DNA from 2 places in the Asticcacaulis sp. SL142 genome. Region 1 is predicted to be linked to the other one. Evidence: riboswitches for the same ligand, from Rfam matches in the RefSeq annotation. Region 1 holds a riboswitch; the other holds the start of a gene.
What was found. A riboswitch is a leader RNA that binds a small molecule or an ion and turns the genes downstream of it on or off. The one in region 1 is predicted to bind cobalamin.
Positions count from the first base shown of each region.

Region 1 (7,217 bases):
GTTCCTCGCCCTGCTTGGCCCGTCGGGATCGGGTAAGACCACCTTGCTGCGTCTGCTGGCCGGTCTTGATCAGCCCGATTCCGGCAGCGTGACCTTTGAGGGCGAAGACTATCTGGCGCTGAACGCGCGCGAACGCCGCATAGGCATGGTGTTTCAATCCTACGCCCTGTTCCGCCACATGACGGTCGAGCAGAACATCGCCTTTGGCCTTAGCGTCCGCCCGGCCAAAGATCGCCCTTCAAAGGCTGAGATCAAGGCCAAGGTTCAGAGCTTATTGAAACTGATTCAGCTTGAAGACCTGGGTAAGCGCTTCCCATCACAACTGTCCGGCGGTCAGCGTCAGCGGGTGGCATTGGCACGGGCGCTGGCCATTTCGCCGCGCATTCTGTTGCTGGATGAACCGTTCGGCGCGCTCGATGCTCTGGTGCGCAAGGATTTGCGCCGCTGGCTGCGCCGCATCCATGACGAAACCGGCGTGACCACCATCTTCGTCACCCATGATCAGGAAGAAGCCCTCGACCTTGCCGACCGCGTCGTGGTGCTGAAAGATGGCCAGATTGAGCAGATCGGCAAACCGCTTGAGCTTTACCGTAAACCGGTCTCCAGCTTCGTGTTCGATTTCCTCGGCACCAATAATCAGGTCACGGCGACGGTCAGTGGCGCAGAAGCGAAATTCGAGGGCTTTACCGCACCCGCCGTTGTTTCAGGTGAATTGACAGGGCCACAAGTGGTTCGTTTCCGCCCGTTCGATGCCCACCTGTCCAAAGACGGGCCGGGCTTTAAGGGTAAGGTGTTATCGATCCTGCCGGCCGGTGCCAATCTGCGCCTTGAAGTGCAGGCCGAGGACGGCACGGTGTTCGAGACCCAGCACGCCCACGATTCCGACGCCAGCGACCTGAAACTGGGCGATACCGTCTACGTCCGCCCTACCAAGGTCTATGTGTTCGGGAATTAATCCCTGCGTCCAAACCCGTAGCTATAGCCGCATAGTACGCTGTCGAACGCCGCGCACAGGCTGGCGCGGATAGCGTCCGACTGCGCATCGGCGGCCTTGAGGCGGGCCGGATTGTCATGCAAATCGACGTTACGCAGCCAGATTTTCTCATAGCGGAAAACGTGGAATGTGAGATTCGACGTGGTGGTCGCGGCGCGCACAACATCATCGATATTGCGGCGGCTGTCGTCAACAAAGACGATATCGGTAAAGGGTTTCCGGCTGATAGATGCCGCCAGAAGCTGAACCATCACGCCCTTGTCCTGACCAGCGGCCAGCATGATACCGTCTGAGACGGTAATGTCGCGGTGCGGTCCCTCGGGCAGGGTCACCTTGACCTTTCCGGCAGCCTTGCGAATTTCGTCATCGCCCAGACGCCCGCGACGGGTGCATAGCGGCTTTTCACATTCCGGAGCGCCACTGAAATCATAGCCAACGGCCATCAGCGCCCGCTCGGTCGCCCCGCGTAACTCGGACCCGCGCGCGCTTAGGGTATAGACCGGAATCCCTGCCGATTGCAGGTCGCGCACCCGCTGCGGACCGTCATCCTGCGTGGGCTTCAGACCCGCCAGGGTCAGCCACAGGGCCTGCTCATAAAGGATCACATTGCGCTGCTCGCCTTGTGCCCCGTCAAGCTTGCCACCCAGCCAGCCTTCGGAGCCCAGGTCGCCCGGCACGGTCAGCAGGGTGTCATCAATGTCAAACACCACCAGCACGCGCTTTGATTTATCGGCCTTAAGGCTGTGGGCCAGATCGGTGGCGATTTTCAGGTCGGTGATAGAGGTAAACCCCGCAGCCTGCGCGACCACAGTTGAGGCCATCATCCACGCCGCCGCACATATCCCTGCCCAAATTTTCATCACACCCTCGTTTCATAAGATACCTCTGGCAAACCCGAAAATGCCCGCAGGGTCAAGGCTTAAGCGTCCAAAAACCGCATCTAAACCCTTGACCCCCGACCGCAAACGGCCTAATGCCCCGGCCGTGCAAGAGGTGCCGTGAGAACGGCTTAATAGGGAACCGGGTGTAAACCCCGGACTGTCCCCGCAACTGTAAGCGCTGAGTTTTCGGCCATATGCCACTGAAGGTAACTTCGGGAAGGCGGCCGCAAATGTCTGAGGCGCAAGTCAGGAGACCTGCCCTTTGCTGTCGTCCTTTGCGTGATCGGGGTGTGTCACAAGAGCGGGAGCCTTTCCTGAGCGGCGATATGTTTGACAGCGCGGATCGATGATCCGTGGCTGTTGCTTCGTCTGCGAAAGACTATACGACCCATGCGAACCTACCTTATTGCCGCGCTTACCACCGCCTCGGCCTTGGCCCTGATGACCGTGGCCGGCCACGCCCATAGCGGTGAAATTACTGAAGTCGTGGTCACCGTGACCCGTGAGCCTGTCGCCCTGTCCAAGGTCGGCCAGAGCGTCACCGTATTTGATGCCGAGACCATTGAAACCCGTCAGGAACTGTTCCTCAGCGACCTGATCGCCCAGTCGCCGTCCGTTTCGATCGCCCAAACCGGCGGCCCCGGTCAGGTCGGCACCGCCCGTTTCAGAGGTGCGGAAAGCGACCGCAGCCTGTTCCTGATCGATGGTGTGAAACTGGGTGACCCGTCGCAAATCGGCGGCGGTCTGAACCTCGGCCTATTGGCGCTGAATGACGCCGAGCGGGTCGAAGTCCTGCGCGGGCCGCTATCGACCCTGTGGGGCTCTCAGGCCATCGGCGGCGTGGTCGCCATCACCACCCGCACCCCGAAAAAGCCATTCGAAGCGCGTGTATCGGTTGAGGGGCTTGAGGATTACATCACGGCCCGCGCCTCAATCGGCGGCAAGGCGGATCGTCTGACCTGGGGCCTGTCAGGGGCCTATATCGACGATGAAGGTGTGTCATCGTTGCGCACGGGTTCCGAGAAAGACGGCTTTGAACAAAAGCACCTCAACGGTTATCTGAACTACGCCCTGACCGAGACATCGGGCCTGCGGGCCCGCCTGAGCCACACCGAAAGCGACTATGATTTTGACGGCTATGATGCGTCGTTTGCTCTGGCCGATACTCTTGATTTTGGTACACAGGATGAAAGTGTCGCCAGCGTCGGTTACTATAACCAGATGCTTGAGGGCCGCCTGAAAAACAGCGTCACCATCAGCCAGACCAAGACCGAGCGCGAAACCTCGGATCTGGCCAATGCGACCTCTTATCCTTTTGAGGGTCGGCAATTCAGCTATGACTATACCGGCGCGTTCACACTGTCGGAAGCCACCCAGTTCGTCTTTGGGGCATCGTCTGAGCGTTCTAAAATCATCGCCACCGGCCTTGTCAAATCGGTAACGCTAAACGGCCTGTTCGCGCAGGTCCGTCAGGATATCAACGCCCTGACATTGAACGCCAGCGTCCGCCGCGACGACCACTCGACCTTTGGCGATAACACCATCGGCCAGATCGCCGCCGCCTATGCGCTTAGTGATGCCGTGGTTCTGCACGCCAGTCTGGGTCAGGGCTTTAAGGCCCCCAGCCTTTATCAGCTTTATGACGGCTGGTCGGGCAATGTCGCGTTGAAGCCCGAAGAGGCCACTAATATCGACTTCGGCGTTGATGTTTACGGTGCCAACAATGGCCGCTATGGCGTGTCGGTCTTTGGCCGCAAGACGGAAAACCAGATCGACTACGATATGTCGACCTTCACCTATGGCAATATCGCCCAGACCAAGGCCTACGGCATCGAACTTGAAGCCGCGCGCGACCTGAGTGATGTGGTGAAGATATCCGGTAACTACAGCCATATCATCGCCCGCGACGATGCCAAGAACAGCTTGACCTATAAGAACGATCTGGGTCGCGCCCCTAAGCATCTGGCCAATGCCCATATCGACTGGCAGGCCACCGATGCCTTATCGCTCGGTGCCTCGGCGCGCTATGCCGGCAAGTCGTTTGAGAATATCTATAACACCCGCGAGCTGGGTGCCTATACTCTGGTCGATCTGCGGGCGGCATACCGCCTCAACGACACGGTCACCGTCTTTGGCCGGGTTGAGAACGCCACTGACGAAGACTATGAAACGGCAGCGAACTACGGCTCAGCCGGACGTCGTCTGTGGCTCGGTATTCGCGCTAATCTGTATTAATAACGTCACCAAGACAGGCTAAAAGCTTAACGGTGGTTAAGCCTGATGGAAGCACTTTCCCTATGGCTTTTTTATTCCCTGCCGGTCTACCCATTAGGTGTCCCGTCAACTCTATAATGGCGGAATAATTAGCTTAAGCCTTTCTTTTAATTATTTTTCCTCCTCCCATTAAAAAGGCCTCATGGTTCCCGTGAGGCCTTTTTATTGTGTGGGGAGCGTAAATTTATACCCGTTCAGACCGTCCAGTCGCCGGATTTTCCGCCCAACTTGGACGTGACTTCGATTCTCTCCAGGCGCATGGTTTTATCGACCGCCTTGAGCATGTCATAAAGCGTCAGCCCCGCTACACTGACCGCCGTCAGCGCCTCCATCTCAACCCCGGTCAGGCCGGTGGTCTTCACGATGGCTTCGATGGCAAAACCGGCTCCATCATCCATAGGCGTGATTTTGACCTCGACCTTGGACAGGGCCAGAGGGTGACACAGGGGAATAAGATCAGCCGTGCGCTTGGCGCCCATGATACCCGCCAGTTCGGCGGTAGTAATCACCGCTCCCTTTGGCGCCTTGCCATCACGGACTATCGCCACCGTCTCCGCCGCACAGATCAGCCGCCCGCGCGCCGTGGCCACCCGCGCCGTGGCGGCTTTTTCGGACACATCAACCATCTGCGCGCGACCATCGCCACCGATATGCGATAATTTATCTTGGCGCGCAATTTCATCCAAAAACCGGTGCCCACTTTTTGGATTGCGCTCTGACTTATCCATCTTCCCACCTTTTTCTGTCGGCCTGATCGGCGGCGGTCGGCTCAATCCAGCGTTCCGCCCCGGCGCCCTGCTCGCGCTTCCAGAACGCGGCCTCTGATTTCAGCCGGTCCATCATGTAATCCGCCGCCTCAAACGCGGCCCGCCTGTGGGCCGAGGCGGCGGCCACAAAGACAATATCTTCGCCCGCCTGAACCTGCCCGCAGCGATGCAGCACCATGACCCGCGCCACATGAAAACGCGCGCAGGCCGCGTGGGCTATCGCTTCCATACTTGCCTCAGTCATGCCGGGATACCAGTCGAGGTACAGATGATCGACGTCCTGTCCTGCCTTATCGACGCCGCGCACCTTGCCAGTAAAGGTGACGATAGCACCATCCGCCGCCCCTTCGGAAAACTCACGAAAGGCGGCGATACTATCCAAGGCCTCCGGCAATAACCGTACAATCAGATGATCCATGACGTACCATAACCGACACCAACGACGCAGGCAAAGCGTAGAAATAGTCCAGAACGCAAATACGGTTTTATAGCACCTCAGAATCGCTCGCGGCGCGTGCCTGTCGACGCAAACGAAATTTATGCCGTTTTTTTGGGTTACAACCTAAGATTTTTTACCAGTTCCTTATTCTCAACAAGATTTGTGCCCAAAGCGAACTCATTATCAAACACAAAAACCACAGAAAGCTCCGAAATCTACGCAATTAGGCATTTTATTAGTGTCATTTACCTTTGCTATGATAGGCTGATTTTGTGATTTGAGTGCTGATTGATTTCGTTAGACTATTTTTCGGTTTGGATTAGATGGGCCCTGTGCATTTCCAGATGTTGCGCCTTTTGGCCTCCACACCTTTTTTCGGAAAAAAGCCGCAGCGCCTGACCATTCCGTCTGGTGACGATCAAATCGCCTACAAAAATCTCCTCCATCGCCCGCAGGTGAGCCTTGACCTCAGTGAACTCAAGCAGTTCTATAAGGGTAAGCGCATACTCATTACCGGCGCCGGCGGATCGATCGGCTCCGAGATTGCCCAACAGGTCGCCGAAATGGGGGCCACGCATGTCAGCCTCGTTGAAAATTCCGAACTGGCGCTTTATTCCATCGACCAGAGCCTAAGCCTTAAGGCCAGGTTCGGCATGACCAAGCGGGCGATCCTGTGTGACATTCGTCGCAAGGAACGCCTGATGACCATCGTGCGGACGGAGCGCCCCGACATTATCTTTCATGCCGCTGCCTTAAAGCACGTCCCGATGGTTGAACAAAACCCGTCCGAGGGGGTGCTGACCAATGTGCTGGGCACGCAAAATCTGATCGAAGTCGCCAATGCCTGTAAGGTGGCTCAACTGGTCATGATTTCGTCGGATAAGGCCGTGGCCCCGTCGTCGCTCATGGGGGCTACTAAGCGTCTGGCGGAACATCTGATCCGTCATAATGGCCTCAAATCTTCTGCCTACACTCAGGCCTGCGTCGTGCGTTTTGGCAATGTGTTGGGCTCGACCGGCTCGGTCGTGCCGCTGTTCCGCGCCCAAATTGAGCGCGGCGGGCCGATCACCATCACCGACCCCAAGGCCGAGCGCTTTTTCATGACGATCCTTGAGGCGGTTCAACTTGTACTGCAGGCGGCGTTACAGAACACCAAGTCCAAAGCTGATATGCCGAACCTCTATGTGCTGGAAATGGGCACGCCGGTGAAGATCGTCGATCTGGCTAAGCGCATGATCCGGCTCTATGGCCTCAAGGCAGGACGCGATATCGAAATTAAATTCATCGGCCTGCGTGACGGCGAAAAGCTGACCGAAGATCTGACGGATATTGACGAAACACAGGCGCCAGTCATGCCCGGCATCTTTGAGGTTGTCAGCCAGAACGAAACCCATGTCATCGAACCGGAAGACCTGGAGCGTCTATTCCAGATCGCCTCTAAGTCGGAGGATGATCTGGTGCGCTCTCTCCTGTTTTCGTTCGTGAACAAGATCCACCGGCCGCAGGTGAACATAACCGCCGCCGCCGAGTAAACCACGTATCAAATAATAAAACCCCGGAAGTCATCTTCCGGGGCTTTATTTTGCTCTAAAGTTTTAGTTTTAACGCGCATTTGAGTCCAAAAACCGCTGCACACTTTTCGGAAACAATGTTAGGCGTAGCCAATGCGCTTTAATCCTTAAACGGATCTTCGGCATCGGGATCGTCTTCGGTCAGAAACTCAAACCAGATGCCGTTGAGGATGCCGAAGGTCACCGCCAGACCTAAGCCCAAAACCCACGTAAAATACCACATTTTCTAATCTCCATTTCGGCAACGCCGAATAAAAAAGCGGAAAATTTCAACGGGCCGCCCCAAGAAAT
Region 1 is NZ_CP113061.1:1,865,401-1,872,617, forward strand. It holds gene OVA03_RS08495 (sulfate/molybdate ABC transporter ATP-binding protein) at 1-955, shown strand, start outside; gene OVA03_RS08500 (DUF2608 domain-containing protein) at 952-1,854, opposite strand; cobalamin riboswitch at 1,969-2,153, shown strand; gene OVA03_RS08505 (TonB-dependent receptor plug domain-containing protein) at 2,266-4,110, shown strand; gene moaC (cyclic pyranopterin monophosphate synthase MoaC) at 4,344-4,877, opposite strand; gene OVA03_RS08515 (molybdenum cofactor biosynthesis protein MoaE) at 4,870-5,334, opposite strand; gene OVA03_RS08520 (SDR family NAD(P)-dependent oxidoreductase) at 5,679-6,887, shown strand; gene cydX (cytochrome bd-I oxidase subunit CydX) at 7,027-7,149, opposite strand.

Region 2 (7,217 bases), 240 kb from region 1:
TATTATGGTGCGGGACGATGAGCATATAATTGAACGCTTAAGCCCGCTGATGGCGGCCTATGGGACTGAAGAGTAAGAGATGGGATTGTCGCAGATCATAGCCGAGGTGCAGGGCGATCCGGTCACATGGGCCTGGGTGCTGGGGGCAACTGCGCTTTACCTGATCATGTGCGCGGTGATATGGGCCGGTGAGCGGAAAAAAGCGCGCCTCAAGCGTGAGGCGGCGGCAGGTGCGACCCCGTGGCTGGTCGTCTATGCCTCCCAGACCGGTCAAGCCGAAGAGATTGCGACGGCGACACTTAAGCGCCTCACAGACGGCGGGCAGGTCGCGCGCATTATCGATATGGCTGACCTGAAACTGAGTGATCTGGAAAGCGCGCAGCATGTCCTGTGTGTGGCCTCGACGACTGGCGATGGCGATGCGCCTGATAGTGTCTTGGGGTTCGAGGCCAAGGTCATGAACGATGGCGCGGTTCTCAGTCACCTTGATTATGCGGTGCTGGCTCTTGGCGATAAGTCCTATGCCGATTTTTGTGCGTTTGGGCGTAAGGTTTATGACTGGCTGCGGGCCAGCGGGGCCAAGCCCTATTTTGAGGTGATCGAGGTCGATGATCTTGATCCGGTGGCGCTGAACCGGTGGTATGGAAATCTGTCGGATCTAGGGGCCAAGTCGGAGGCATTTGATCCCAAAGCGGCTTACGGTGCATGGCAATTGAAAGCGCGCGAATGCCTTAACCCCGACAGTGACGCCTCGAAACTTTACCGAGTGGTTCTGGAGCCCGAAAGCGGCGACTTGCCGGATTGGCAGGCCGGTGATCTGGCAGAAATCATGACCCCAGATGGCCATGTCCGTGACTATTCGCTGGCGTCCCTGCCGGTCCAAGGCGCGGTTGAACTCTATGTGCGGGCGGTCATCAAGGATGACGGTGCGCGCGGTCTGGGGTCGGGCCTGCTGACCCATGACTTAAGTGTCGGTCAGACGGTTATGCTGCGCACAAAACCGCACAAAAATTTCCATACCCCTGAAGGTGACGGGCCGCTGCTGCTGATCGCGGCGGGGTCGGGCCTTGCCGGGCTCAATGCCCATATTGATGCGCGGTTGTCGGTGGGCCATAAGGCCAATTGGGTCATCTATGGCGAGCGCCATCCGATCCGCGATGGCGCCCTGTGCAAGGCGCTGACGGCGCGCGTGCAGGCCGGTGAGTTGAGCGATCTCAGTTTGTGTTTCTCCCGGCCCGACAGCTGCCAGCGCACCTATGTGCAGGATGCCCTGAGTACCGCCTCTGATCGGGTGCGCGATTTTCTGACGGGTGGCGGCGCGGTTATGGTCTGCGGCGGGCTGTCGATGGGGCAGGGGGTCGATAAGGCCCTGCGCACGATCATGGGCGATGATTGGGCGGATCAGGCTCTGGCTGACGGACGCTATCGCCGCGATCTTTACTGACAACTAAGGCGAGCACGCACGGTTAGTCCAAATTCAAACGTGATATAATCATATAAAGATATGTTTATATCTTTATTGACTCTTCAGAATGCGCACCCTATAGCTGTGCGGGTCGTGGTTCTGCGTCGGTTGCCAAACCGGCGCGGCTAAGAGGGAAGCCGGTTAAACTCCGGCGCTGCCCCCGCAACTGTGCGCGGTAAGCTAAGGTTCATATGCCATTGGGGGACTTATGCCCCTGAGAAGGCGGACTTAAGCCCTGACCCGTGAGCCAGGAGACCTGCCAGCGACCTCATATTTCACCCGGAGCGGAGGGCTCAGGCGGTGCGTCCTTAGCCCGCAGCCGCTGCGGGCGCGCAGGCGCATGGCCAGAACCTTACGCTCACAGCACAGAGGTTACCGTGTCATCTATTATCCCCGTCGCATCTTTAGGCACCCCGCGTATCGGCCTTAAGCGCGAACTTAAATTCGCCCTCGAATCTTACTGGTCGGGCAAGTCCGACCAAGCAACTCTCCTGCAAACCGCCAAAGATTTGCGTGCCGTCAACTGGGCGCGGCAAAAGGCGCGCGGGGTCGATATCATCCCGTCGAATGATTTTTCCTTATATGATCAGGTGCTGGACACCAGCCTGATGGTCGGGGCGATTCCGGCGATTTATGGCGAGGCGGTTGACCTCGATACCTATTTCGCGATGGCGCGCGGCAGTCAGGCGGGTCACGTCGAGACCTGCGAACATGGCCATGTTCATGGCAACGGGCATGGCGTGTCGGCGCAGGAAATGACCAAATGGTTCGACACCAATTATCACTACATGGTGCCGGAATTTAACGATGATCAGACATTCAAACTGACATCGTTAAAAGCCGTCGAAGAGTTTTTAGAGGCCAAGGCGCTGGGTTATCACACCCGTCCGGTTCTGGTCGGGCCGGTCACCTTCCTTAAGCTGGGCAAGGGGCTGGCGAACCCCCTGTCGTTGATTGAGCGCCTGATCCCGGTCTATGTCGAGGTGCTGAAAGCGCTGGCGGACGCTGGCGCTGACTGGGTGCAGATCGATGAGCCGGTACTGGTGCTGGACGGGGATGCTGAAACGACGGCCGCCCTGCAAAAAACCTACGCAGCATTCGCCAAAGAGGTGCCGCAAATCAGCATAATGCTGGCCAGTTATTTCGGTGGGTTGGGCGATAATCTGGAGACGGCGGTGAACTTGCCGGTCGCGGGTCTGCATGTCGATCTGGTGCGCGCACCGGAGCAGCTTGAAGCGGTTGTGCAGGCTGCACCAAAGACGCTTACCCTTTCGCTGGGTGTCATCGATGGCCGCAATATCTGGCGCGCCAATCTGCCCGCCGTGCTTGAGCGCCTGAAAATTGTCGCCGACCGTGGCAACCTTCAGATCGCGCCGTCCTGTTCGCTGCTGCATGTGCCGATCGACCTTAATCTGGAGACTGCGCGCATTCCGAAAAGCGTGCAGCGGTTTTCGGATTCAAATGCGCGACAAAACAAAGGGCTCGATGAGGATGTCAAATCCTGGCTGGCCTTTTCGCTGCAAAAAATGGACGAATTGTCGGTAATGTCCAAAGCGCTGTCGGGTGGTGATGTGGCCACCGAACTGACCGCCTCGGCAGAGGCCGCCGCGGCCCGCGCCGCCTCGCCCAAGGTCCATGATGCGGCGGTTAAGGCGCGTCTCAAAGCCGTGACGCCAGATCAGGCTCAGCGCAAACATGCCTTTGCCATTCGCGCCGACCTGCAACGTCAGGCGTTTAACCTGCCCGCCTTTCCTACCACCACTATCGGCTCGTTCCCGCAAACCTCTGAGGTGCGCAAGGCCCGTTCGGATCACGCCAAGGGTGCCATCGACGATTCGCAATACGACGCCTTCCTGAAAGCCGAGACTGAACGCGCCATCCGCTGGCAGGAAGACATCGGGCTTGATGTGCTGGTCCACGGCGAGTTCGAGCGCAACGACATGGTGCAGTATTTCGGTGAGCAGTTATCCGGCTTTGCCTTCACCAAACACGGCTGGGTGCAGTCCTATGGTTCGCGTTGCGTGCGCCCGCCGGTGCTGTATGGTGATGTCTCGCGACCTGAACCGATGACGGTTTCATGGTGGCAATATGCCCAAAGCCTCACTGAGAGGCCGGTCAAGGGGATGCTGACCGGGCCGGTGACCATCCTCAATTGGTCGTTTGTGCGTGATGATCAGCCGCGCTCGGAAACTTGCCGCCAGATTGCGCTCGCCATCCGCGATGAGGTGTCTGACCTTGAAAACGCAGGGGCTAAGATGATCCAGATCGATGAAGCGGCCCTGCGCGAAGGTTTGCCGCTGCGGCGCGGCGACTGGCAAGCCTATCTCGACTGGGCGGTCGAGGCGTTTCGGTTGTGCTCGACTGGCGTATCCAATGACACCCAGATCCACACCCACATGTGCTATTCGGAGTTCAACGACATCATGGACGCCGTGGCGAACATGGACGCTGATGTGATTTCTATTGAGACATCACGCTCCAAGATGGAACTGCTCGATGTCTTCAAATCGAAAAAGTATCCAAATGAGATCGGGCCGGGCGTCTATGACATCCATAGTCCGCGCGTACCGGAGGTGAGTGAAATGACCGAGTTGATGTCACTGGCGCGGCAACGGCTTAATGATGCCCAGCTTTGGGTCAATCCCGACTGCGGCCTGAAAACCCGTAAGTGGGATGAGGTCAGGCCGGCTCTGGTCAACATGGTGGCCGCGGCTAAGTCACTGCGCGAAACGGCTTAACCCTTAAGGGCTGCCTCGACGCAGGCGATCAGCGTTTCAGCCTCAAATGGCTTACGCAGGAAACAGGAGGCCCCGCCCGCCAGGGCGCGGGCCTCAATGTCTTTTTCCGGATAGGCGGTCATAAACAGGCGCGGAATATTCGGGCCCTGGGTGCGCATCTGATCCTGTAACCCCAGACCCCCCATGCCGGGCATCTGAACGTCGGTGATGACAAGGCCGATGGCCTCATGCCGGGCGTCGCTAAGGAATTGCTCGGCCGAGGCGAACGACAGCGTGGCATAACCGAAGGATCGCAGCAGACTGATCAGCGCTTCACGCACGGATTCATCATCATCGATAACGGCGATGATAACACCACTCAGTGCTCGGGAAAGCGCGGAACTACACACCGGGCGGGGCCCTTTATAAGACTCCGGAAGTCGGTATGGCTGCCGGTTATAGTTATCACTATGCCAGCCTGACGATTAAAGAGATATCATACGATGGTTTAAGCTCGGATTAGCGGCCGTTCGGGTCAAGGCCCAGGCTGCGGGCCATGGAGACCAGTTCCGCCAGCGACCGGGCCTGCATCTTTTTCATGGCGTGGCCCCGATGAATCTTGACGGTAATTTCGCTGAGCGACATCTTGCCGGCGATCTGTTTGTTGAGCAGGCCTGACGTGACAAAGGCCATGACTTCCTGCTCGCGCGGGCTCAATGCGCTATAGCGTTCGCGTAAGCTCAGCAGGCTTTTTTCACCCTGACGGCGCTCACGATCAAAGCTTATCGCCGAAGCCACCGCATCCAGCATATCCTGATCGCGAAACGGCTTGGTCAGGAAATCAACGGCGCCGGCTTTCATGGCCCGCACCGACATCGGGATATCGCCGTGGCCGGTCATGAAGATAATGGGGATATGGAGATTCTGACGCGCCAGTTGGCTCTGGAACTCAAGACCGCTAATGAGGGGCAGACGGATATCAAGCACCAGACAGGACGGGGCATCGGGCAGGCTGTGGGCCAGAAACGCCATGGCCGTGGAAAAGCATTTGACCTCAAAGCCCATGGAGCGAAACAGGCTGGATAAGGCCTCGCAAACGGCGGCATCATCATCAACGATAAAGACGTGCGCACTATACATGGTCAGGGCCGGGGGCAAGGGTGCGTTCATGGAGCGACGCCGGCTAAGATCGAAGGCAGGGTGAATTGCATGACGGTGCCCGTTTGACTGCGGGTGGCGGGAGAGGTCCATATCTGGCCGTGGTGAGCGTGTATGATCGAGCGGCAGATTGACAACCCCATGCCCATACCCTCGTCACGGGTCGAAAAAAACGGACTGAAAACGTCCTCAACATGATCGGCCGGAATGCCAGACCCGTTATCCTCAACTGTGGCTTTCACCCTGTGCTGGTCATCCAGAGTTGTGGTGATGATGAGGCGGCGGCTATGGCTGCTGATGTCGCTTAAGGCATGGATGCTGTTGAGCATGAAATTGATGATGACCTGTTGTATCTGGATTTTATCGCCCATCACCTGCGGCAGATCATCCGCCAGTTCAAGCTGCAGGGCCACCTGATGGCTGTTGATTTCGTGCCGCGTCAGTAAGACCGCATCATGAATTATATCGTTGATGTCGAGCGGTTTCGACTGGGGCTCGGCCTTTACCGACATGGCCCGCAGTTTCCAGATGACGTCACTGGCGCGCCGGCCTTCGCTGATGATACGGGCAATGGCGCTGTGAGCCTCTGACATATCCGGCTCAGGCCGGTTTAACCAGCGCAGGGCCGCCTCGCCATTGGTGACGATCGCCGCCAGCGGCTGATTGACTTCGTGGGCAATTGAAGCCGTCAGTTCCCCAAGCGTTGTCACCCGGCTGACGTGGGCCAGATCAGCCTGGGCCTTGGCCAGTTCCGTCTGCGACTGCACCCGGTCGGTAATATCAAGCACACATACCAGCACATGGGCAAAGGTCGGATCATCGACCGGAAAGGTCGTGGCACACACGATATCGCGGTACTCACCATCCAATGCGCGGATCTGGGTAAGGGTTTCACAGGACGGATCGCCCCGCGCCAGCGCCCGCAGCAAGGCCTCAAACGATGGCATAGTCTCCGGCACAAAGATGGTGCTAAGCGAGGACATGAACTGATCCTTACGCGTCCCCTTAACCAGTTTTACCGCCGTTTCATTAATATCGATGATCCGGACCAAACCGACCGCCTCGATAACAAATTCCGGGTGGGTCGCGATATAGCGGTCAAGGTCGTCTATGCCTTGGGCGCGCAACTCGCCAAAGCGGACCACGACGGCGCTATAGTCTTCTTCCCAAATGCCAAAGCGCGTCGTCTCAAAGATCGAGCGAAAGCGCTGTTCGTTGGCCTGCAATATGCGGGTGGCCGATTGCGTCTTTAGTGCCAGAGCGGTGGCGATGACGATGGCGGCGATGCTGATCAGGGCGCGAATAAAGGGCGGGGCGGTGACTGCATCGATCTGCCCGCGGGTAAGGTCCTGACCATGTCCCGAAATATAGCTGATGATCGTCAGGGTCACGCACAGGGCTGATAGGATAATCAGACCCTTACGCCGGCAAAAATTGGCCGACATCAGGATCACCACGACATAAAGCACGGCCACAGCCGTCCCCAGTGGCACCAGCGTGTCGATCAGGAAAATGGCGGCGATCAGCACCGCCGTGCAGGCTTGAAAAAAGAGCATATCCTCAGACAGCAAGGGTTTGCCGTTGCCGTTCAGCGTCAGCCATGTCGGCAAATTAGTAGCGGAAGACATAAAATAGCGCCCGGAAAGCGAACTAGGAAAATGTATATTAGCGAAATAAGATATGCTATTATGGCGAGTTGCGCCATTGTTTTTCAGGCTTAGGGGCGTTTGTCGGCCTATACCTTGGTATAGGGTCCCCTGAACCTAAACCTTAAGGTGATCTCTCCTCAAGTAGAATTGCCGACATGGCCTGCCTTGGGTCAGGATAGGCAATCAGAGCGATTTGGTATTCTGGAATCGGCTCACGTCAGGAGATAT
Region 2 is NZ_CP113061.1:2,107,166-2,114,382, reverse strand. It holds gene OVA03_RS09570 (FAD:protein FMN transferase) at 1-76, shown strand, start outside; gene OVA03_RS09565 (NADPH cytochrome P450 oxidoreductase family protein) at 80-1,444, shown strand; cobalamin riboswitch at 1,554-1,744, shown strand; gene metE (5-methyltetrahydropteroyltriglutamate--homocysteine S-methyltransferase) at 1,852-4,203, shown strand; gene OVA03_RS09555 (response regulator transcription factor) at 4,200-4,592, opposite strand; gene OVA03_RS09550 (response regulator transcription factor) at 4,702-5,352, opposite strand; gene OVA03_RS09545 (sensor histidine kinase) at 5,349-6,968, opposite strand.
Region 2: another riboswitch for cobalamin. It lies ahead of metE (5-methyltetrahydropteroyltriglutamate--homocysteine S-methyltransferase); the one in region 1 lies ahead of OVA03_RS08505 (TonB-dependent receptor plug domain-containing protein).